3 regions of the Burkholderia arboris genome follow, and region 3 is predicted to be linked to each of the others. Evidence: riboswitches for the same ligand, from Rfam matches in the RefSeq annotation. Region 3 holds a riboswitch; each other region holds the start of a gene.
The links. Region 3 has a riboswitch for cobalamin ahead of cobA (uroporphyrinogen-III C-methyltransferase). Riboswitches for the same ligand answer to the same signal wherever they lie in the genome.
Positions count from the first base shown of each region.

Region 1: another riboswitch for cobalamin. It lies ahead of OHZ10_RS32640 (CbtB domain-containing protein); the one in region 3 lies ahead of cobA (uroporphyrinogen-III C-methyltransferase).
Region 2: another riboswitch for cobalamin. It lies ahead of OHZ10_RS27135 (TonB-dependent receptor domain-containing protein); the one in region 3 lies ahead of cobA (uroporphyrinogen-III C-methyltransferase).

Region 1 is NZ_CP109822.1:3,394,781-3,402,407, forward strand. It holds gene speB (agmatinase) at 1-328, shown strand, start outside; gene OHZ10_RS32620 (MFS transporter) at 383-1,708, shown strand; gene metE (5-methyltetrahydropteroyltriglutamate--homocysteine S-methyltransferase) at 1,806-4,100, opposite strand; gene OHZ10_RS32630 (LysR family transcriptional regulator) at 4,229-5,146, shown strand; gene OHZ10_RS32635 (CbtA family protein) at 5,169-5,891, opposite strand; gene OHZ10_RS32640 (CbtB domain-containing protein) at 5,905-6,114, opposite strand; cobalamin riboswitch at 6,148-6,285, opposite strand; gene OHZ10_RS32645 (histidine phosphatase family protein) at 6,335-6,907, shown strand; gene OHZ10_RS32650 (inorganic phosphate transporter) at 7,083-7,627, shown strand, end outside.
Region 2 is NZ_CP109822.1:2,193,069-2,200,695, forward strand. It holds gene OHZ10_RS27115 (NADP-dependent oxidoreductase) at 1-176, opposite strand, end outside; gene OHZ10_RS27120 (Dabb family protein) at 221-853, opposite strand; gene OHZ10_RS27125 (hypothetical protein) at 843-1,187, opposite strand; gene OHZ10_RS27130 (AraC family transcriptional regulator) at 1,354-2,412, shown strand; cobalamin riboswitch at 2,502-2,694, shown strand; gene OHZ10_RS27135 (TonB-dependent receptor domain-containing protein) at 2,910-4,838, shown strand; gene OHZ10_RS27140 (TetR/AcrR family transcriptional regulator) at 4,949-5,521, shown strand; gene OHZ10_RS27145 (alpha/beta hydrolase) at 5,544-6,554, shown strand; gene OHZ10_RS27150 (LysE family translocator) at 6,569-7,207, opposite strand; gene OHZ10_RS27155 (Lrp/AsnC family transcriptional regulator) at 7,324-7,627, shown strand, end outside.
Region 3 is NZ_CP109821.1:1,841,672-1,849,298, reverse strand. It holds gene cobN (cobaltochelatase subunit CobN) at 1-2,568, opposite strand, end outside; gene cobW (cobalamin biosynthesis protein CobW) at 2,575-3,663, opposite strand; gene OHZ10_RS08715 (HoxN/HupN/NixA family nickel/cobalt transporter) at 3,690-4,748, opposite strand; cobalamin riboswitch at 4,937-5,200, opposite strand; cobalamin riboswitch at 5,314-5,549, shown strand; gene cobA (uroporphyrinogen-III C-methyltransferase) at 5,660-6,469, shown strand; gene OHZ10_RS08705 (cobalamin biosynthesis protein) at 6,466-6,843, shown strand; gene cobO (cob(I)yrinic acid a,c-diamide adenosyltransferase) at 6,878-7,480, shown strand; gene OHZ10_RS08695 (cobyrinate a,c-diamide synthase) at 7,483-7,627, shown strand, end outside.

The DNA.
Region 1 (7,627 bases), on a different replicon from region 3:
CCAGGCCGAGGAATGCTGGAACAAGTCGCTGGCGCCGCTGATGGAAGAAGTGCGCGCACGCGTCGGCGACACGCCCGTCTACATCAGCTTCGACATCGACGGCATCGATCCGGCCTACGCACCGGGCACCGGCACGCCGGAAATCGCGGGCCTCACGGTGCCGCAGGCGCTCGAGATCATCCGCGGCGCGAAGGGGTTGAACATCGTCGGCTGCGATCTCGTCGAAGTCGCGCCGCCGTACGATCCGTTCGGCACCACGGCGCTGCTCGGCGCGAACCTCGCGTACGAGTTGCTGTGCGTGCTGCCGGGCGTCGCGTACCGCGACTGATCCCGGCACCCACACTATTCCAAATCAAAGGATTCCAGAGGAGCACACATCAAGATGGGGACTTCCGTCAAGCAACCGAAGCGGGCGGCGCTCGCTTCGTTCGTCGGCACCACGATCGAGTGGTACGACTTCTATAGCTACGCGACCGCCGCCGCCATCGTGTTCGGGCCGCTGTTCTTTCCCGGCGAAAACCGCTTCATCAGCCTGCTCGCGTCGTTCGGTTCGTTCGCGGTCGGTTTCTTCGCGCGGCCGCTCGGCGGCGTGATGTTCGGCTATCTCGGCGACCGCTTCGGCCGCAAGCGTTCGCTGCTTGCGACGCTGATGCTGATGGCCGTGTCGACCGTCGCGATCGGCCTGCTGCCGACCCATGCGCAAGCCGGCGTGATCGCACCGATCCTGCTCGTGCTGATGCGCGTGCTGCAAGGTATCGCGGTCGGCGGCGAATGGGGCGGCGCGGTGCTGCTCGCCGGCGAGCATGCACCGGAAGGCAAGCGCACGTTCTTCGCGTCGTTCGCGCAGCTCGGCAGCGCGAGCGGCCTGATCCTGTCGATGCTCGCGTTCGGCGCGATCAGCACGCTGTCGAAGGACGACATGATGAGCTGGGGCTGGCGCGTGCCGTTCCTCGCAAGTTCCGTACTGCTGATCGTTGGCTTCGTGATCCGTGCGAGCGTGTCCGAGTCGCCCGAGTTCGAGGAAGTCCGGAAGAGCGGCAACATCGCGCAAAAGCCGCTGCGCGAAGCGCTCAAGTACTGGCCGCTGCTGCTGCTCGCGATCGGCGCGAACGTGTACGGCATCGCCGGCGTGTATTTCAGCAACATCTTCATGATCAGCTATGCGACGCAGTTCCTGTCGCTCGACCGGTCGATGGTGCTGCATTGCATGACGATCGTCGCCGTGTTGCAGTTCGTCGTGCAACTCGCGGCCGCGTTCCTCGCGCAGCGCTTCGGCACCACGCGCGTGCTGCTGATCACCGGCGCATGGGCCGCGATCGTCCCGTTCCTGATGCTGCCGCTCGTGCACATGGGCACGCCCGTGTCGATCACGGTCGGCGTCGGCCTCGCGACGCTCGCGGAATCGGGTTACTACTCGGTCGTCGCGGGTTTCGTGAGCGGCATCTTCGTCGCACGCATCCGCTATACGGCGATCTCGATCGCATACCAGGTGTGCGGCGCGCTCGCCGGCGGCCTCACGCCGCTGGTGGCGACCATCATCGCGCAGAACACCGCGCCGCAATGGTGGCCGCTCGCGATCCAGTACATGAGTGCGGCCGTGCTGTCATCGCTGTGCGTGTGGCTGATCTCGCGCCGCGTCAGCATCGACGATGTCGGCGCGCCCCGCAAGCAGGACGACGCGCTGCCGCGCGCCGCACGCACCGCGTAACGCACGTGCACGCGTGACGCAAAACGGCCCGCTTCTGCGGGCCGTTTTTTTGCCGTCCGATTTTCGATCGCGACGGCGGCGCACAACGTGCGTCAGGTTATTGCACCTGGCTGCGCAATGTCTTCGCCGCAGCGACCATGTTCGTCAGCGCCGGAATCACTTCCGCCCACTGGCGCGTCTTCAGGCCGCAATCCGGATTCACCCACAGGCGTTCCGCCGGAATCCGTTCGGCCGCCTTCTTCATCAGGCCGACGATGTGCGCCTGCGTCGGGATGTTCGGAGAATGGATGTCGTACACGCCCGGCCCGATTTCGTTCGGATACTTGAAGTTGTCGAACGCGTCGAGCAACTCCATGTCCGAACGCGACGTCTCGATCGTGATCACGTCCGCATCCATGTCCGCGATCGACACGATGATGTCGTTGAACTCCGAATAGCACATGTGCGTGTGGATCTGCGTCTCGTCCTGCACGCCGTTCGCGGTGATGCGGAACGACTCGACCGCCCACTTCAGGTACTCGCCCCATTGCACGCGGCGCAGCGGCAACCCTTCGCGCAGCGCGGCCTCGTCGATCTGGATCACGCGCACGCCCGCCTTCTCGAGATCGAGCACTTCCTCGCGGATCGCGAGCGCGAGCTGGTAGCACGACACCGAGCGCGGCTGGTCGTCGCGCACGAACGACCAGTTCAGGATCGTCACGGGGCCGGTCAGCATGCCCTTCATCGGCTTGGTCGTCAGCGACTGCGCGTACGCGATCCATTCGACCGTCATGGCCTTCGGGCGGCTGATGTCGCCGAACAGGATCGGCGGCTTCACGCAGCGCGAACCGTACGACTGCACCCAGCCGAACTGGCTGAATGCGTAGCCGTCGAGCTGCTCGCCGAAGTATTCGACCATGTCGTTGCGCTCGGCTTCGCCGTGCACGAGCACGTCGAGTTCGAGCGCTTCCTGCTCGCGGACGCTGCGTTCGATCTCGGCCTGCATCGCCGTGCGGTAGCCGGCCTCGTCCAGCGCGCCGGCCTTGAACTGGCTGCGCGCCTGGCGGATTTCGGCGGTCTGCGGGAACGAACCGATCGTCGTCGTCGGGAAGGCCGGCAGGTTCAGTCGTGCCGACTGCTTCGACGCACGTTGCGTGTACGGGCTCACGCGGTTGCCGAGCTGCGCGTCGATGCGCGCAATCGCGGCCTTCACCGCCGGGTTGTTCACGCGCGGCGAGCGGCGGCGCGAATCGATCGCGGCGGCATTCGCGGCGAGCGAATCGGCCACCTTGTCGCGGCCTTCGTTCAGCGCGGTCGCGAGCACCGTCAGTTCGTCGAGTTTCTGCAGCGCGAACGCAAGCCACGAGCGGATTTCCGCATCGAGCTTCTCCTCGCTCGCGAAATCGACCGGCACGTGCAGCAGCGAGCACGACGGCGCGAGCCACAGGCGATCGCCGAGCTGCTGAGCGAGCGGTTCGAGCCAGTCGAGCGTCGCGTTCAGGTCCGTCTTCCAGATGTTGCGGCCGTTGATCGCGCCCACCGACAGCACGCGCTCGGGCGGCAGTTCACGTACCAGTGCGTCGATTTCGTCGCGTGCGTTGATCGCGTCGACATGCAGGCCGTCGACCGGCAACGAGGCAGCGAGCGTCAGGTTGTCCTGAAGCTGGCCGAAGTAGGTGGCGAGCAACACCTTGATGCGGCGCGTTTCCAGCGCGGCATACGCGGTACGGAACGCCTGGCGCCATTCGGCATCGAGCTCGGCCACGAGAATCGGTTCGTCGATCTGCACCCATTCGACGCCCTGCGCGGTCAGCGTGTCGAGCAGCGCGCCGTACACGGGCAGCAGCTTCGGCAGCAGCGCGAGCCGATCGGATTCGTCCTTCGCCTTGCCGAGCCACAGGTATGTGACGGGGCCGAGGATCACCGGCTTCGCGTTCACGCCCTGCGCGTTTGCCTCGGCCAGTTGCTGCAGCAGGCGCGACGGGTCGAGCGAGAAGTTCGTGTCCGCGTGGAACTCCGGCACGATGTAGTGATAGTTCGTGTCGAACCACTTCGTCATTTCACCGGCCGCGACACCGCCGCAGCATGCGGCGTGTTCTTCCGCCGACTGCGCCGAGCGGCCGCGCGCGACGCGGAAATAGTTGTCGAGCGCATCGCCGTGGAAGTCCTGCACGCGCTTCGGCAGGTTACCGAGCGTGAAGCTCATGTCGAGCACCTGGTCGTAGAACGCGAAGTCGCCGATCGGCGCGAGATCGAGATCGCGCTGGTCGTGCCAGTGGCGCTGACGCAGCTCGGTGCCGAGCGCCTTCAGCGCGTCGCGCGACGACTCGCCCTTCCAGTAGCGCTCGAGACCGAACTTGAGTTCGCGCTTCGCGCCGATGCGCGGAAAACCGAGGTTGTGTGTCGTAACCATGAAGCTGCCGTCCAGAGAAAAATTGAAGATCCGGCAGTCATCATAGGGATTTCAAACCATGAAATAAAATGGCATTATTTCATTTATCCATTAAAATTTCTCATGCATTCGTTGCACAGGCAAAATCCATGCTGGAACGATTCCATCTCGTCGTCATTCGTGAAGTCGAGCGCCAGGGCTCACTGACCGCGGCCGCCAATGCGCTGCACCTCACGCAATCGGCGCTCAGCCATACCGTCCGGAAAATCGAGCAGCAGCTCGGCACGCCGATCTGGGACCGCGAAGGCCGTGGCCTGCGGCTCACACAGGGCGGCCAATATCTGCTGAAACTGGCGAACCGGCTGCTGCCGCAGTTCGAGCTTGCCGAGGAGCGGATGAAGCAGTACGCGAAGGGCGAGCGCGGCACGCTGCGCATCGGGATGGAGTGCCACCCGTGCTACCAGTGGCTGCTGAAGGTCGTGTCGCCGTACCTGTCGCGCTGGCCCGACGTCGACGTGGACGTGAAGCAACGCTTCCAGTTCGGCGGTATCGGCGCGCTGTTCGGCTATGACATCGACGTGCTCGTGACGCCCGATCCGCTGAACAAGCCGGGCCTGCGCTTCGATCCCGTGTTCGACTACGAGCAGGTGCTGGTGGTCGCCGACTCGCACCGGTTCGCGAACGCCGACTACGTGACGCCCGAGCAACTGACCGACGAGATCCTGATCACGTACCCGGTCGAAACCGACCGGCTCGACATCTACAACCAGTTCCTGACGCCGGCCGGCATCGTGCCTCGGCGGCACAAGTCGATCGAGACGACCGACATCATGTTGCAAATGGTGGCGAGCGAACGCGGCGTGGCCGCGCTGCCGAGATGGCTGGCCGACGAGTACGCGGACCGGATGCCGGTCGTGCCGGTCAAGCTCGGCAAGAAGGGAATCGCGAAGCAGATCTTCCTCGGCATCCGCGAAGCGGACGCCTCGATCGACTATCTGGCCGCGTTCGTCGCGCTGGCGCGCGAATCGACGTGGAGCGCGCCGCGCATGCCGCGCATGCTGCGCTAGGCGCGCCCGGTTGCGCTGCGCGTCAGGCGGCGCGCAGGCCGATGCGTTCGCTGCGCTCGACCCACGCGCCGAACAGCAGCCCGATCGTCGTCCACATGATCACCTGCATGCCGATAGCCGCAACGCGGAACTTCCACAGCACGGCCGCCGGGAAATCGGCCGGTAACTCGCTGACCGACGGCAGCCCGATCTGCACGGCCGCGATGATCGCGACAAACACGAGCCCGGCGACGATCGACGCGTTCCACTGGCCGAGCTTTGCCAGCAAATGGCGGCGCACGCTGACCGAGAACACCATCGTCGCGACCGAGATCGCGATCATCAGGAAAAACAGGCCCGTGCGATAGCCGATCGTGTCGGGATCGCCGACCGACGGTGGATTGGCCGGGTACTTGAGGTTCGGCACGATCACGAGCGCGATGAACGCCGCCAGCGCGAGCCACGCGGCCAGCGGTCGCGCGGGGAGGCGGCTGCCTCGCCCATAGGCAAACGCGAAGACCAGCGAGAACAGCCCGCCGAATGCCGCGCCGTAGGTCACGACACCCGTCAGCAGGCCGAGGCCGGCCTGCGTGTGGCGGCTGACCAGTTCGGGCTCCGGTGCCTCGCCTTTGGCAGCGTCGGCTTTTTCTTCGAAGGAGATTGCCTGATCGACTTGCGGTTCGCCGACGATTTTCGCGAAACCGAACGTGAGGAGGCCCGCGGCGATGCCTGCGAGCATCCCGCGCATGAGCAGCTTTCCGACCATCTTGACCTCCGCGTCAGTGGCAGGGAAAGCCGAGCAGATGGCGGCCGTCGTGGACGAATTCGTGAACGTACATGCCCGGCACGAGCGACGTTGCGCCCTGTTCCGCGCCGACGAAATAAAGCGCGAGCAACAGGATCAGGCCGACGAATATGGCCCAGGGCAACAGTTCACGGACGGGGATGGGTGCCGGCACGACTGCCGGCTTCAGCACTGCTTCGCTCATGGATGCACCTCAGGGGAATCGCGCCCCGGCAAATGTTGGATGGGTACGAAGGCAGGTCTGGCTTCCGGGATCATCGATCACCGGTTACAGTGGCGCGACCGCGCCGGGATTGCACCGGCTTCCGCGTTTCGTATCGGGCGAATTGTACGCGCGAACGTTCGCGGAATGAAGGGACCGCTCGCGAACGATTGCCCCCGGCCCGGATCCTACAAAGCCCGACATGACCCTGCCTGCCACGCTGTACCTGATCGCGCATGCATCGACCCGGGCGATGCGCACCGGCACGTTTCCCGACGACGATCCGCTCGATGCACACGGGCTCGCCGAAGCCGCTGCATTGCGCGACCGGTGGGCAAGCATCGCCGGCTCGCTCGCGCTGTGCAGCCCTGCACGCTGTGCACGGCAGACCGCCGACGCACTCGGTCTGCGCTCCGAAACTGACGACGCGCTGCGCGACATCGATTGCCGAAACTGGCGCGGCAAGCGCTTGCACGACCTTGCACGCGACTTGCCGGACGAACTGGGTACGTGGATCGGCGACCCGTCCGCGGCGCCGCACGGCGGCGAATCGTTCGAAGCAGCCATGCGCCGCGTCGGCACATGGTTGAATGCGCTGCGACACGACCGCGACATCGTCGCGATCACGCATGCGCCGATCGTTCGCGCGGCCGCCGCCCATGCGCTGCGGATGGATTCCAGGGCGGCAACCCGTATCGGCGTCGCGCCGCTGTCCTGCACGACGCTCGTTGCATCGCCGGATGGATGGACGTTGATTGCGGACGGCAACGCGTAGGCCCGCATTGCGCTCACGATGTGGGCAACGATGCGTGCCGGTACGTCGCGTCACGAATGCATGCCTTCAATCACCTTACGCATCTGCAAGACACACCGTTCGTCCTCCCGACTGTCATCAAACTGACGGCTAGCCGCAGCTAGGATCGGACGCGGTTCCCTTACGAGATGCCGTCATGAATCAACCTGCTTCGTCCGCACCGAACACGCCGGGCTCCGTCGAACGCACCAGGCAGGTCGGCTATGCCGTCTTCCTGCTGGTGCTCGTGCTCGGCGCCGTCTATATCGCCACGCACCTGATCGACGATCTGTCACCGGTCCGCGAAGGAAAGCTGTTCCCTTACCTGCTGCTCGGCGCCGCGCTGCTGATCGCACTCGGCTTCGAATTCGTCAACGGCTTCCACGACACCGCGAACGCGGTCGCCACCGTGATCTATACGCACTCGCTGACGCCGAACGTCGCGGTGATCTGGTCGGGCATGTGGAACTTCCTCGGCGTGATGGTCTCGAGCGGCGCAGTCGCATTCGGCATCCTGCAGTTGCTGCCGGTCGAGCTGATCCTGCAGGTCGGCAGCGGCTCGGGCTTCGCGATGGTGTTCGCGCTGCTGATCGCCGCGATCGTGTGGAACCTCGCAACCTGGTATTTCGGATTGCCGTCATCGAGCTCGCATACGCTGATCGGGTCGATCATCGGCGTCGGGCTGATGAACCAGCTGATGCA
Region 2 (7,627 bases), on a different replicon from region 3:
AACGTGTACTGCATGAACGCGCCGAGAAAGCCTTCGCGGCATTTCCAGTCGGCGGGATTGACGCCCGCGTACGCGACGCGGATCAGCACGTCGCCGGGGCCCGGTTTCGGCGCCGGCACGTCGGCCAGCCGGAAGGCGTCGGAATGACCGACGCGGTCGATCAGAAGCGCTCGCATCTTCGTGTCTCCAGTGGTGTTGTCGGTTGGGTGTGCGCGGCGCTTCACGCCGCCGTGTCGGCCAGCAGGCTCGACGCGAGCGGACAGAACGCATGCGAGATCGCATCGACCGTCCAGTCGGGGCTTTCGGCATCGAACCGGCGGTCGACCCAGCCCCAGTGATACGGATGCAGCAGGTACTCGCCGAGCAGATCGTCGACCTGCGCGAATTCCTGTTGCCACACGTGCGTCCAGGCGCCGGGGGTTTCGATCCGGTTCAGGCGCCAGTTGCGGATGCCTGGCATGAACGCGGGCATGTGCAGCAGTTCGTGCTCGAGCGAGGCAACCTGTGCTTCGCTTGCCTGCGGGCGTACCCGCAACATCAGCGTGCGCCACACGCCGTCGCGTAACGCGGGTTCGCGCAGGCCGCCGCCGATCGCGCGGCACGCCGCGCCGTCGAGGCGCGCAATGCCGGGCAGTTGCGCCAGTGCGGCGAAATCGGCTGCGGAATCGGCGGATCGTTCCTCGCGCAGCACATCGAGCGTGTAGTCGCCCGCGCCCCAGCAGCCTTCCAGATTGCGCGCGAGCGTCACGCGTTTCGCGCCCGGCAACGCCTGCGCGGCCTCGCGCAATGCGTGCTCGATCGCTTTTGCAGCGTGATCCGTCAAAACGAATACCTGCGCGGTGTCATGCCGCATGGTCGGCCTCCGTCAGCGCGGGCAGCGGCGTGTCCGCGTCCGTCATCACATGGCGGCGGCGCGCATCGCACAGCCCGTCGACCGCCATCCAGAACGCCACCACGTCGCCATCGGTCATCGCGCGCATCCGGTAATAGGAATACGCATCGTCGACCTGCCACGTCAGCCACAGCGTGCTCGGCTGCCCCGGCACCGCGACGGGCGGCGACACCCAGCGGCCGGCCGCCGTCAATCCGCGTGCCGCATGGCCCGGCAGATAGCGGTCGCGCAGCAGCGCGAGCACGTCGGGAATGCGCTCGGGCGCGAGCGTGATTTCGTCTACGATCTGGATCATTCGCGTATCGTCCGTGGTCGTTCGGGTCGGGATGGCTGGCCGGCCTACGCCGTTCCGGCGAGGCCGAAGGCGGCCGGCGTGGATAGCATTCTTGCGTGGGCGCAGCTCAAGAACCCCTACCGGCTCGCTCACCGGCCCCTGTCGCAGCGATCAGATCGGGAGACTCATGAAACAGCGTGTATTGCCGGCGAGCGGACGCGTGCTGCCGGGTCTCGACGCGCGCCTGCTGAGCGAACTCACGCGCAGCGGCGCGCCGCCGGCCGACCGCACGGCGCAACCGCAGCAAGCGGCGACGACGCCGGGCGGCTTCGTCGCGCTGTACCGCGACGCGATCGTGCGGCTCGAGGCGCAGGTCGCGCGCGGCAACGGCCATCCGCCGATGCGCAAGCAGGAAGTCGACCTGATGTGCCGCTGCCTGCTGAGCTGTGCGACGCTCGCCGACGCGATCCGCTGCGCGCGCGACTTCTGCGAGATGCTGACGCCGCGCGCCGGCGTGCTGTCGCTCGCGGTGCGCGACGGCCACGCGACGTTCCGGATGGACTCGCTGCGTCGTACGCGCAGCCCGGCCGCATGCCTCGTCGACTTGACCGGCCTGTTCTGCTATCTGCAGCTGTTCGGCTGGCTGATCGGGCAACCGCTGCGGCCCACTGGCGTGTGGCTCGGCCATCCGCGCCGCGACGACGCGGTGCCGCTGCTCGGGCTGTTCAACGCGCCGGTCGACGTCGGCCGGAAAACCTACGGCTTCGCGTTCGACGCGACGCGGCTCGATTGCCGCGTGATCCGGCAGCCGGGCGAGCTCGACGCGTTTCTCGTCGACTTTCCGTTTCGTCTGATCGATGCGGCGCCGGCCGTCGTGTCATGGGCGCAGCAGGTGCGCGGTTTTCTCGATGCGGCGCTCGCGCGCGAACAGGCGCTGCCGGCGCTCGCGGAACTGGCCGCGTGGCTCGGCGTCAGCGACGCGACGTTACGGCGGCGGCTCGCGGCGGAAGACAGCGGCTATCACGTGCTGCGCGAACAATGCCTGGCCGATGCGGCACGGCGATGCCTGCACGAGACGGACTGGCCGATTACGCGCGTGGCCGCGTATCTCGGCTTCGGCGGCGAAGAAGCATTCCGGCGCGCGTTCGTGCGCTGGACCGGCGTCGCGCCGAGCCGGTTCCGGCGCGAGCGCTGGGCGCCCGATCACCCCGATTCTTCAGACGAAAAACACGACACCGGCGCATAAGCGAAAGGATTCGGAAAGCAGTTGCCGGGTAATGACGTTTTTTCGCATCCCCGCGCGGCGCGGCAATTGACGCGCCCGAGCGCACGCCATTACCCTTGCGCGCTGATGGTTCCCGGAGACGGGATCAAAAGGGAACGCAGGAGGGGCAACGCCTCGAAACTGCGGCTGCCCCCGCAACTGTGAGCGGCGAATCCGTGCCACTGCATGCCACTGGGAAACCGGGAAGGCCTGCACGGATGACGACCCGCGAGCCAGGAGACCTGCCATCGACCCGAGGTCCAGCAGCCGCACCGGGCGGGGTGTCCCGATGCGCAAGCACCGCCGTTGGCGGTCGCCCGTTGCATGGACGACCCGACCTCAGGATCCGTCAGATGCCCTTCGTTCCCGAATCCGCTTCCCAGCCGGAAGCGTCGCACCGACACGCCGTCGGCATGCACAACCTGCCCGCCCTTCGCTCGCGACCGCCGTACGCGCAACACGCCTTCTCCCGCTGTCTCATGAACATTCGCCACCTGCTCGCCACGTCCGCCGCCACCGCGCTGCTCGCCCCGATCGCCCATGCCGCCGGCGACACCGCGCTCCAGCAGCCGCCCCAGCCGGCGGAAAGCGTCGACCTGCCGACGATCAGCGTGACCGACACGCGTCGCCTGCCCGAATCGTTCGACGGGCGCTATGCGACGACCCAGGTCCTCACGCGAACCGACCTCGACCGGCTTTCGCCGAGCGACCCGAGCATCACTCAGGCGCTTGCGACGCTGCCCGGCGTGACCGTTTCGCAGAACGGCGGCCCCGGTTCGTCCGCATCGGTCAGCATCCGCGGCTCGTCGGCGAGCCAGGTCGCCGTGTTCATCGACGGCATCCGCATCGGCTCGCCCACCACCGGCATCGCGCCGTGGGCCGACCTGCCGACGGAAGCGTTCGAACGGGTCGAAGTGATCTCGGGCCCGGCCGCCGCGTCGTTCGGCGCCAACGCGATGGGCGGTGTCGTGCAGCTGTTCACGCGCCGCTCGTCGAGCCAGCCGAACCAGACCACCGTGTCGTTCGGCGGTGGGTCGAACAAGACGTTCGACACGCAGTTGCGCACGTCGGGCACAGTGCCGTCGACCGGGCCGCTCGCCGCGCTCGGCGGGCTCACCTACTCGCTCGGCCTGCACACGTACAACACGGCCGGCATCGATTCGACGCGGCCGGTCTTGCCGTATCACGAGGACGGCCGCAATCCGTATCACGCGCAGGATCTCGATGCGCGCCTCGGTTACGCGCGCGACAACTGGTCGGTCTCGACGTTCGCGCTGTATCACCGTTCCGACCTGTCCTACGACAACAGCGGCTATCCGAACCGCCAGCTCGATCACCAGCTGACGACCGGTCTCGCGTTCCATCTCGACATCACGCCCGATACGCAGTTCGACCAGTCGTTCGGTTATGCGAACGATCGCCAATTCCTCTACGCGAGCGATCCGGCCATCCCGACCGACCAGATCAATTCGCAGCGCATCAGCACGTCGACCTCCCTGACCCATCAGGAGCGCGGGTTCCACCTGTTCGGCCTGCCGCTATCGGGCGAGAGCAAGCTCGGGTACGACTTCACGCGCGAACAGGCGTCCCTGCCGATCGACGCGCCCGGCGGCATACCGACGCGCAACGACTCCGCGTTCTCGCTGCATCAGTCGGCCACGCTCGGCAGCGTGACGCTGTTCCTCGCGGGGCGTCGCGAGATCATCGCCGGGCAAGGCGTGAACACCGGCAATGCCGCGCTGTCGTGGGCGATCACGCCGGTCTATACGGCGCGCGTGTCGTACGGCAATGCGTTCCGCCTGCCGAGTTTCAACGACCTGTACTACCCCGGCTACGGCAATCCGAACCTCAGCCCGGAACGCAGCACGTCGGTCGAGGCCGCGCTCGACGCGAACACGTCGTACGGCACGTTCACCGCCGCGATCTACGACACGCGCGTCAGCAACCTGATCGCGTACAACCCGGCGACGTATTCGCCGATGAACATCGGCCGCGCGCATATCCGCGGGATCGACCTGTCGTACAAGGGGACGATCGGCCGCTACACGCCGGTGAGCGTCGCGATCGGCCTCCTGAATCCGCAGGACGAGACCCATGACAGCTGGCTCAACCGCCGGCCGCGCCAGACGGTCAGCCTGAACGTGGACCACACGTGGGACGAACTGCACCTGCACGCGCTCAGCACGGGGGCGTCGCTGAACTACGGCGGGACGACCTTCGACGATCCGGTCAACACGACGTACCTGCCGTCGTACCTGACCGTGAACCTGCGCGCGTCGTACCGGATCAATTCGCACCTGACGGTGTCGGCCACGCTGTCGAACCTGTTCGACCGGCAATACATGACCGCGTACGGCTACAACACGCTCGGGCGGACTGCGTTCGGCAAGGTCAGCTACACGTTCTGACGGCGCGTCGCCTCGGCGCCTGCGTCGCGGGCGCCGGCACGCACGGGAAATTGACATCGCAGCAAAACCTAATAGAATTAGGTTTTTGACTAACCTGCATAGCATCCGCCATGGCACGTGCCGGCATTACCGTGGACAAGCTCGTCGAAGCCGGCGCGCAGCTCGCCGATGAAACCGGCTTCGAACAGCTCACCGGCGCAGCGCTCGCGCGGCATTTCGACGTCAAGCTGGCCAGCCTGTATTCCCATATCCCGAGTTTCGACGACCTGAAGAGCCGGATCGCGCTGTTCGCGCTGCAGGAGCTCGCCGATCGCGCGACCGACGCACTGGCCGGCCGCACCGGCAAGGACGCGCTGGCCGCGCTCGCGAACGTCTATCGCGACTATGCACGCGCGCATCCCGGCCGCTTTGCGGCCGCGCGCCATCCGGTGAGCGCCGAGCGCGCCGCCGGGAGCGCGGGCGGCCGGCTCGTGAGGATGACCTCGGCCGTACTGCGCAGCTACGACCTGCCGGATGCCGAGCAGGCCCATGCGATCCGCCTGCTCGGCGGCTTCTTCATGGGCTACGTGACGCTCGAAGGCGCCGGCGGCTTCTCGCACAGCGCGCCGGATTCCGATGCGTCGTGGTCGCGCAGCCTCGATGCGCTCGACGTGATGCTGCGCCACTGGCCTTCGGCCGCATGACGCGCCGGCTGGAATTCAAGCGATGAAAGACAAACCTGACGGCGTCGTACTGGCGAGCCGTGTCGTGCCTTTCCCGGCATCGATCAGCGACGAAGCGCGAAGCGCGTTGCAACGACTCGTCGGCAACGACGGCGTGCCGCTGAATGCGCTGCACGTGATGCCGGCGCTGGACGATCGCGACGCGTGGATGCGCGTGAAGGCGGCCGCCGATGAGCACTACGCGGCCGCCGTCGAGAAGCTCGCCGGGTATCTGCGTTCGAGCGTCGAGACGATCCGCGCCGGCCACGCGGACGTGCATGTCGCGACGCCCGAAGCGCCGGTGTCCGATGCATGCGCCTACATCGACCTGCACGGCGGCGCACTGATCGTCGGCGGCGGCGCCGCGTGCCGCGCCGGCGCGCAAATGCAGGCCGACCGGCTCGGCATGCGCTGCTACGGCGTCGACTACCGCATGCCGCCCGGCCATCCGTATCCGGCCGCACTCGACGATTGCATCGCGACCTATGCGCACGTGCTGGCGCGCCACGCGCCGGAAAACGTCGTGATCGGCGGCCGCTCGGCCGGCGGCAATCTCGCAGCCGCGATGGTGCTGCGCGCCCGCGACGAAGGCTTGCCGCTGCCGGCCGCGCTGGTGCTGCTGTCGCCGGAAGCCGACCTGACCGAATCCGGCGACAGCTTCGAGACCAACCGGCTCGTCGATGTCGTGCTGCCCGCGTCGCTGATGCCGAACAACCTGTTGTACGCGAACGGCGCCGATCTCGCGCATCCGTACCTGTCGCCGCTGTTCGGCGATTTCGCCGCCGGCTTCCCGCCGACGTTCATCCAGAGCGGCACGCGCGACCTGTTCCTGTCGAACGCCGTGCGCCTGCATCGCGCGTTGCGGCGCGCGCAGGTGCCCACCGAGCTGCACGTGTTCGAAGGGATGCCGCACGGCGGGTTCATGGGTGCGCCGGAGGACATCGAGCTGAGCCAGGAGATCGCGCGCTTCGTGCATGCGCATTTGCCGGCGCTGCCTGCCGCAAGCACTCGCTAGAACGGCGCCCCGCGTCAGGACCCGAGCAGGCCGCGCACACCCGCGACCAGCTGGATCGCGCCGAATACCGCGATGACGGCGGCCGACACGCGCGACAACCCGTGCATGAACGCGAACGACAGCTTCGTGCGCAGCGCCGCAGTCGCGCTGCTCAGGCACAGCCACCACGTGGCGGAACCGATGAACACGCCGGCGACCATCCACGCCACGGCCGGCCACATCGCGCCTTCCCGCGCAGCCTGCAGCGGGCCGAGCGCCGCGAAAATCCCGATGAACGACACGATCGTCATCGGGTTCGACAGCGTGAGGCCGAACGTCGTCAGGAAATCGCGCAGGACGGTCGTGCGCGGCAGGTCGCGTTGCACCGCCGACGCGGCCGGCGCCTGACGCCCGATCGTCCACGCGAGCCACACGAGGAACGCGCCGCCGCCAATTTTCAGGCCGACGGTCAGCATCGGGAATGCGGTGACGATACCCGCGATGCCGAGCGCACCGAGCAACCCGTAGATCGCATCGGCACACGCGGCGCCGATGCCCGTCGCGAACCCCGCCTGAAAGCCGCGGCTCAGGCTGCGCTGAATGCACAGCATGCCGATCGGGCCGACCGGCACCGCGATCGACAGCCCCATCACGACGGACTTGATGAACAACATTGCCTGCTCCTTGCGACATCCCGCGGGTTGAACAGGCATCGTAGGGAAAGTCCGGTCATCGCTGAATGCGGTTTTTAAGGAAAAATGGGGGCTCCACCTTAAAAAATCCCGCCGCGATGGATGATCTGGACTGGAAGGTACTGGCACTGTTGCAAGCGAACGGCCGCATCAGCTATACGGAACTCGCGCGTCAGGTTCACCTGTCGGTGCCGGCGGTGACGGAGCGCGTGAAGCGCCTCGAGGCGTCCGGCGTCGTCGAGGGTTACACGGCCCGGATCAATCCGGCCGCGGCCGGCTACCCGGTGAGCGCGCTGATCGGCATCACGGTGCCGCAGCCGGCCAAGGCGAAATTCCTCAAGCTGCTGGAGTCGATTCCCGAAGTCGTCGAATGCCGTCACGTGACGGGCGCGGATTCGTACG
Region 3 (7,627 bases):
CGAGCCGCTCGGCCCCGGCGGCACGAAGCGGCCGTCGAGCCCGCGCAGCAGCTGACGCATTTCCTCGCCGCCGCATGCGTCGAGCGCGGGCAGCAGCGTCGCGCGGACGCGCTCGATCACCGCGAGCGTATGCGGCCATTCGCCGGGCGGTGTCGAGTCGGTGGCAGGGTCAGCGCCGTTGGCTGCGCACAGCCCGTCCAGCCATTGCTGCGCGAGCCGTTCGAGCCGCTCGCGCGTATCGCCCGCATGGCGCCACGGCGACGCGTCGAGCGCCTGCAGGATCGCCGGGCGCGGGCCGGCCCACGGCGCGGCCCAGTCGGCCGCGAGCGGATCGAACTCGTCGCCGGGCATCAGATCGCGCGCCAGCGCGCCGATCAGCCCCGCGCGCGCGCCCTTGCCGTCGCCGACCGGAAAGCGTGCGAGCGCGAGCAGCGTATCGCGGCGCTGGCGATCGGCCGGCGACAGGCCGAACACGTGCAGCCCGTCGCGGATCTGCGCTTCCTTCAGTTCGCACAGCCAAGCGTCGACGCGCGTGAGCAGCGCATCCTCGTCGCCCGCATCGCGCGGCGGCGACACGCTCAGTTCGTCATGCAGACGATGCTCGGCGATCGTTGCGAGGATCGTCTTGCGCAGCAGCTTCGCGCGCCGCGCATCGACCATCAGCGCTTCGTAGTATTCGTCGACCTGCCGCTCGAGATCCTGCAGCGGGCCGTAGTTTTCCGCGCGCGTGAGCGGCGGCATCAGGTGATCGATGATCACCGCCTGCGCGCGGCGCTTCGCCTGGCTGCCCTCGCCCGGATCGTTGACGATGAACGGATACAGGTGCGGCAGCGGCCCGAGCGTCAGGTCGGGCCAGCACGCGTCGGACAGCGCGACGCTCTTGCCCGGCAGCCACTCGAGGTTGCCGTGCTTGCCGAGGTGGATGACCGCGTCGATGCGATACGCGTCGCGCAGCCAGAAATAGAACGCGAGATACGCATGCGGCGGCACGAGATCCGCGTCGTGGTAGCTCGCATAGTCGTTCTCGCCGCGCGAGCGCGACGGCTGGATGCCGACGAACACGTTGCCCGCGCGCCAGCCGGCGATCGTGAAACGCCCGTGCCGCAGCGTCGGGTCGGCTTCGGGCGGCCCCCAGCGTTCGTTCAGCGCGTCGCGCACGGCCACCGGGAGCCGCGCGAACCGCGCGACGTAGTCGGCCAGCGGGAAGCTCTGGAATGCCGGGCGCAACGCGTGCACGGCCGCGTCGTTGGTCACGCCTTCGGTGAGCCGCGCGATCAGCGCGTCGCCGTCGGGCGGCAGGTCGGCCACCGCGTAGCCCGCATCGCGCAGCGTCGCGAGCACACGCAGCGCGGACGCCGGCGTGTCGAGCCCGACGCCGTTGCCGATCCGCCCTTCGCTTTGCGGATAGTTCGCGAGAATCAGCGCGACGCGCTTGTCGGCGTTGTCGAGCGTGCGCAGCCGGCACCAGCCGCGCGCGAGCGCCGCGACGAACGCGATCCGCTCGGCGTCCGGCTGGTAGCGCACGACGTCGACCTCGGTGTGCGGGCAACGGTATGCGAGCCCCTTGAAACTCACCGCGCGCGTGACGATGCGCCCGTCGACTTCGGGCAGCGCGATGTGCATCGCGATGTCACGCGCATGCAGGCCCTGGTTGTCGGCCACCCACGCGTTGCGATTGCCGCCGGACAGGATCACCTGCAGCACCGGCGCGTCGCCGGCAAGCACGTCGTGTTCGGGGCTGTCGATCGCGCCGGCCGCGAACGCGGTCGTGTTCAACACGAGCGCGACGCCGTGCGTGTCGCAGAGCTGCGTGATGACCTCGCGGCTCACCGCATCCTTCAGCGACGTCACCGCGATCGGCAGCGGATTCAGCCCCTCCTCGACGAGCGCATCGGCCAGCGCGTCGAACACGGCCGTGTTCGCGGCCTGCCAGTGCGCGCGATAGAACAGGATCGCGACGACGGGCGCGCCGGGCGTCCAGCGCGGCTGCCAGTCGTCGACGCTCGCGCGGTCGCGCGCCGGGTGATACAGCGCGGCGGCCGGCAGCGGGCGCGGCAGCTCGGGGGCGTCGCCGAACCCGAGCGTGTGGAATGCAATGCTGCGCAGCAGCGCGTCGGCGTTGTGTACGCCGCCCTCGCGCAGATAGCGCCACCACAGCCGGCACAGATCCGGCGTGACGGTACTCTTCGCGACGAGGTTCGGATCTTCCTGCAGATCGCCCGAGAACATCGCGAGCTGCTGCCCGCGCTTCGACGCGAGCGACACGGCCTGCTCGATCCCGTACGGCCAGTACGCCTCGCCGCCGAGATGATCGATCACGACCGTCTTCGCGTGGCGCAGCACGTCGTCGACATAGAAATCGACCGACGCCGGCTGGCGCAGGAACGTGACGTTCGCGAGCCGCACGCTCGGGAAACCTTCGGCCAAGTGCGGCACGACGCTCGCGAGCAGCGACAGCGTCGTGTCGGCCGAACTCAGGATCACGATGTCGGCCGGCTGCTGGTCGATCCGGACGACACCCTGCGTATCGTCGACGAAGCCGCCCGGCGTGGTGCGCAGCAGATGCATCGTGCGTTACGCCTGTTGCAGCTCGGCCGCGCACGCGGCGTCGAACGCGCGTTGCAGTGCGGCCGCGTCGAGATCCTCGCCGATCAGCACGAAGCGGCTCGCGCGCGTTTCGCCGTCCTGCCAGCGACGGTCGAAATAGCTGTCGAAACGGCGCCCGACCCCCTGGATCACGAGCCGCATCGGCGCGCCGGGCAGCGCGGCAAAGCCTTTCGCGCGGTAGATCGTGTGCGCTTCGACGACGCGCTGCAGCGCGGCGATCGTCGCTTCGCGCGTGCCGGCGTCGCCGGACACGACCACCGAGTCGAAATCGTCGTGATGGTGATCGTGATCGCCGTCGTCAGCCGAGCCGTGATGGTCGTGACGCAGGTGGATCGTTTCTTCCGACGCCGATTCGAGGCCGAGCAGCATCGCGAGGTCGAGCTCGCCGCGTGTCGCGCGCACGATCTTCACCTGCGGCGGGATCTCGTCACGGATCGCGGTTTCGATCTGCGCAAACTCCGCGTCGCCGACGAGATCGGCCTTGTTCACGATCACCAGATCGGCCGACGACAGCTGATCGGCGAACAGTTCGTGCAGCGGCGATTCGTGGTCGAGGTTCGGATCGGCGCGGCGCTGCGCGTCGACGGCCTGCGGGTTTTCCGCGAACTGGCCGCTCGCGGCGGCCGGCCCGTCGACGACGGTCACGACCGCGTCGACCGTGAAGCTGTTGCGGATCGTCGGCCAGTTGAACGCCTGCACGAGCGGCTTCGGCAGCGCAAGGCCCGACGTCTCGATCAGCACGTGGTCGATGTCCGCGCGGCGCTCGACGAGCGCTTCCATCACCGGATAGAACTCTTCCTGCACGGTGCAGCACAGGCAGCCGTTCGCGAGTTCGTACAGCTGGCCGGACGCTTCGCCCGGCGCGCCATCGGCGTCCTCGCAGCCGATGCCGCAGCCCTTGAGGATCTCGCCGTCGATGCCGAGTTCGCCGAATTCGTTGACGATCACCGCGATGCGGCGGCCTTCGGCGTGTTGCAGGATGTGGCGCATCAGCGTCGTCTTGCCGCTGCCGAGAAAGCCCGTGACGATCGTGACGGGAAGCTTGCGTAGGGTCATGGAATATCCAGGGTCGTAAGGGAGAGTCAGGCCGAGATCGTCACGTCGATCTCGTCGTAGCGCTTTAACCGGTAGATCAGGGCCGACACGAGCCAGCATGCGAGGAACAGGCCGATCACGACATAGCCGAGCATGCCGAAGTGCGACGCCACCATCGACGCGAAGTCCCACACCGGGCCCTGCAGCGACAGCTTGTCCGCGAGCAGCGCGAGCACCTCGATGCCGCCGATCAGCGCGGCGACCAGCACCGACACGAAGGTGATCGTCATGTTGTAGTAGATCTTGCGGATCGGCCGCACGTACGCCCAGCGATACGCGCCCATCATCAGGATGCCGTCGGTCGTGTCGACGAGCGTCATGCCGGCGGTGAACAGCATCGGCAGCGCCATCACGGACCAGAACGACAGCCCGCCCTGCACCTGCGCCGCCGAGATACCGAACAGCGCGATCTCGGTCGCCGTGTCGAAGCCGAAACCGAACAGGAAGCCGACCGGATACAGGTGCCAGCTGCGCGACACGAGCCGGAACAGCGGGCGGAACAGGCGCGCGAGCACGCCGCGCTGGTTCAGCAGCATGTCGAGATCGGCGTCGACGATCGGCTCGCCGCGCCGCGCGGCGCGAAAGGTCCGGTAGACGGAAATCAGGATCAGCAGGTTCGCGATCGCGAGCACCAGCAGGAAGAACGCCGACACGCTCGTGCTGATCACGCCGCCCCACGCTTTCATGCTCTCGAAGCGCGCGAGCGACGCGGCCGTGAGCGTCACCACGACCGACATCACGATCACGACCGTCGAATGGCCGAGCGAGAAGAACAGGCCCGCGCCGAGCGGGCTGCGCCCCTCCTGCATCAGCTTGCGCGTGACGTTGTCGATGGCCGCGATGTGGTCGGCGTCGACCGCATGACGCAGCCCGAACACGTACGCGAGCAGCGCGGTGCCGAGCAGCACGGGCTGGCCGTGGAAAGCGGCGAATGCCCAGATCCACGCGCCTGCGTTGAAGGCGATCAGCAGCGCATAGATCGCGACGATCTTGCCGCGCAACCCGGACGGACTGTCGTTGAACAGGCGAAACAACGAATCGGGCATGACGCTCCTTGGCGAACGGTCGACATGAAGAATGCCAACACGGCCGTCGCTACGCGGCCCCGCGCGGTCCGGCCCTTCATCGCACCGGAACATGCGCACTCGCGCAGGCGGCCGGACGTCGGGAATCGGGAAACGCTCGGGTGTCGGGCACGCTACGGTCGTGGACGATGCGCCGCCTCCCCGCGGCGCTGAACCCCAATGTTTAGGCCGGTATCCGGACTGACGAACACGCCGCTTCGCCTTCCCGGATGCGCAGGGCATCCAGTGGCGGTCGTCCGCATGCGGGCGGCATGCGGCGAAGCGGCGCTGCATCGCGGCGGGCACGATGCGTTCGCTTACCGTTGCGGGGGCAGCACAGGTTGGCTCGACTGCGACGCAGGCAAGCTCCCTGTTTCCCGTTTAACTGCGCACGCCGGAAGGCGCGCGCGAGCACCAAAACGCGTGCGAGTGTAGGCGGCGGGGGCAGGAGCGTCAAGGCGGCACGGGCCGCGGGACTGCGTTCCGCACCGCCCTCGCGCCGCGCCGGAGGCCTTCCGTGGCCGGTTCGCGCGGGCGAACCGTGTGCTATCGTATGCGCCGCGTTCGGTGCTCGCATGCGCATTCCGTGCATGCAGTTAAACGGGAAACAGGAGGCGGATGACCGCCCGGCCTGTGCTGTCCCCGCAACGGTACGCCGCCTGCGCGACGCGCTCCCCGCGCACGCGCCCAGGCCGCCCGCGATGCCACTGCCCTTCACCGGGCGGGAAGGCTGCGGCCTGGCAAGCGGCCAGCCCGGATACCGGCCGACGCAAGGGGCGAGCCCGATGCTCGCCGAACGCCCGATCCGCGGGGGACGGATGGGGTGCGCATTCCGCCCGCGTTCGCGCGGGCTTCGCCCGATCCGTCATGCATTGCCTGTCCGCCGGCCGCCGATGTGCCGCCCGCCTTTTCTTTTCCACTGTTTCGACACGGTGCGTACCGTGCCGCGTGCGATGAGCCGCGCCTGGCTCATCGGCGCCGGCCCCGGCGACGCCGACCTGCTGACGCTCAGGGCCGTGCGCGCGATCGGCATGGCCGACGTACTGCTCGTCGACGATCTCGTGAACCCCGACGTGCTGCGCCATGCGCGCACCGACGCGCAGATCGAGCACGTCGGCAAGCGCGGCGGCCATGCGTCGACGCCGCAGGACGCGATCGTCGCCGCGATGCTCGCGCATCTGCGCGCGGGCCGTAGCGTCGCGCGGCTCAAGGGCGGCGATCCGTTCGTGTTCGGCCGCGGCGGCGAGGAACTGGCCGCGCTTGGCGCGGCGGGTTTTCCGGTCGAGGTCGTGAACGGCATCACCGCCGGCATCGCCGCGCCGGCCGCACTCGGCATTCCGGTCACTCAGCGCGGCGACGCGCAGGGCGTGATCTTCGTCACGGGCCATGGCGCTGGCGCCGACGAGCCCGACTGGCGCGCGCTCGCGGCCACGCGCATGACGATCGTGATCTACATGGGCATCCGCCGGCTCGACACGATTGCAGCGGCGCTGCGCGAAGGCGGCCTGCCCGGCGATACGCCGTGCGCGGCGATCGAGAACGCGACGCGCCCCGAACAGCGGCACGTGCTTGCGACGCTCGACAGCCTCGTCGAACGCGTCGGCGCGACCGGACTCGGTTCGCCGGCGATCGTCGTGATCGGCCGCGTCGCGGCGCTCGCGGACGATCCGGCGGTGCGTGCGGCGCTCGGCGGCCGCGCATGATGCGTGTCGCGCTCGGCATCGGCTTTCGCGCGGACGTCACGGCCGCGCAACTCGATGCCGCGATCCGCGCAGCGTTGGCGCGTTACCCGGCCGCCGAACCGGCGCTCGTCGCGACGCTCGCCGACAAGGCGCGTGCCCGTGCGCTGCGCACGCTGTGCGCGCGACGCGGCTGGCCGCTCGTCGCATTCGACGCGATGCAGCTGGCGAGCCGTCCCGAACTGGCCGCGAGCGGTCCGTCGGACGCCGCGCTTGCACGCTTCGGTGTTGCGGGCGTGGCCGAGCCCTGTGCGCAGCTTGCAGCGCCGCGTGGCCGCCTGCTGGGCCCCAAGTCCATCCGGGACGGCGTGACGGTCGCGCTCGCCGGCCCGCTCTGAACCCTTTGTTTCGCTTTCGACAGGACGATTTCCGATGAAGACCGATGCCGAATCCCATCAGCGGATGACCGAACGCCGCCGCGCCGGCCACGAGAAGAAACAGGCCGCCGCCACCCACGAAAAGGGGCTGCTGATCGTCAATACCGGCAACGGCAAGGGCAAGAGCACGGCTGCGTTCGGCATGGCCGTGCGCGTGCTCGGCCATGGCATGCGGCTCGGCGTCGTGCAGTTCATCAAGGGCGCGCTGCACACGTCCGAGCGCGACTTCCTCGGCGCGGTTGCCGAATGCGATTTCGTGACGATGGGCGACGGCTATACGTGGAACACGCAGAACCGCGACGCCGATATCGCGACCGCGCGCAAGGGCTGGGACGAGGCGCGCCGGATGATCGAAAGCGGCGACTACCGCATGGTGATCCTCGACGAGCTGAACACCGTGCTGAAGTACGAATACCTGCCGCTCGACGAAGTGCTCGCGGCGCTTGCCGCGCGCCCCGCTTCGGTCCACGTCGTCGTGACCGGGCGGCATGCGCCCGATGCGCTGATCGACGCGGCCGACCTCGTCACCGAAATGCGGCTCGTCAAGCATCCGTACAAGGAGCAAGGCGTGAAGGCGCAGCGCGGCGTGGAGTTCTGAGCATGCCCGCCTGCCCCGCGCTGTTCGTCAGTGCGCCCGCGTCGGGCCAGGGCAAGACGTCGGTGACGGCCGGCCTCGCGCGGCTGCACCGCCGGCTCGGCCGCCGTGTGCGCGTGTTCAAGACCGGGCCCGACTTTCTCGATCCGA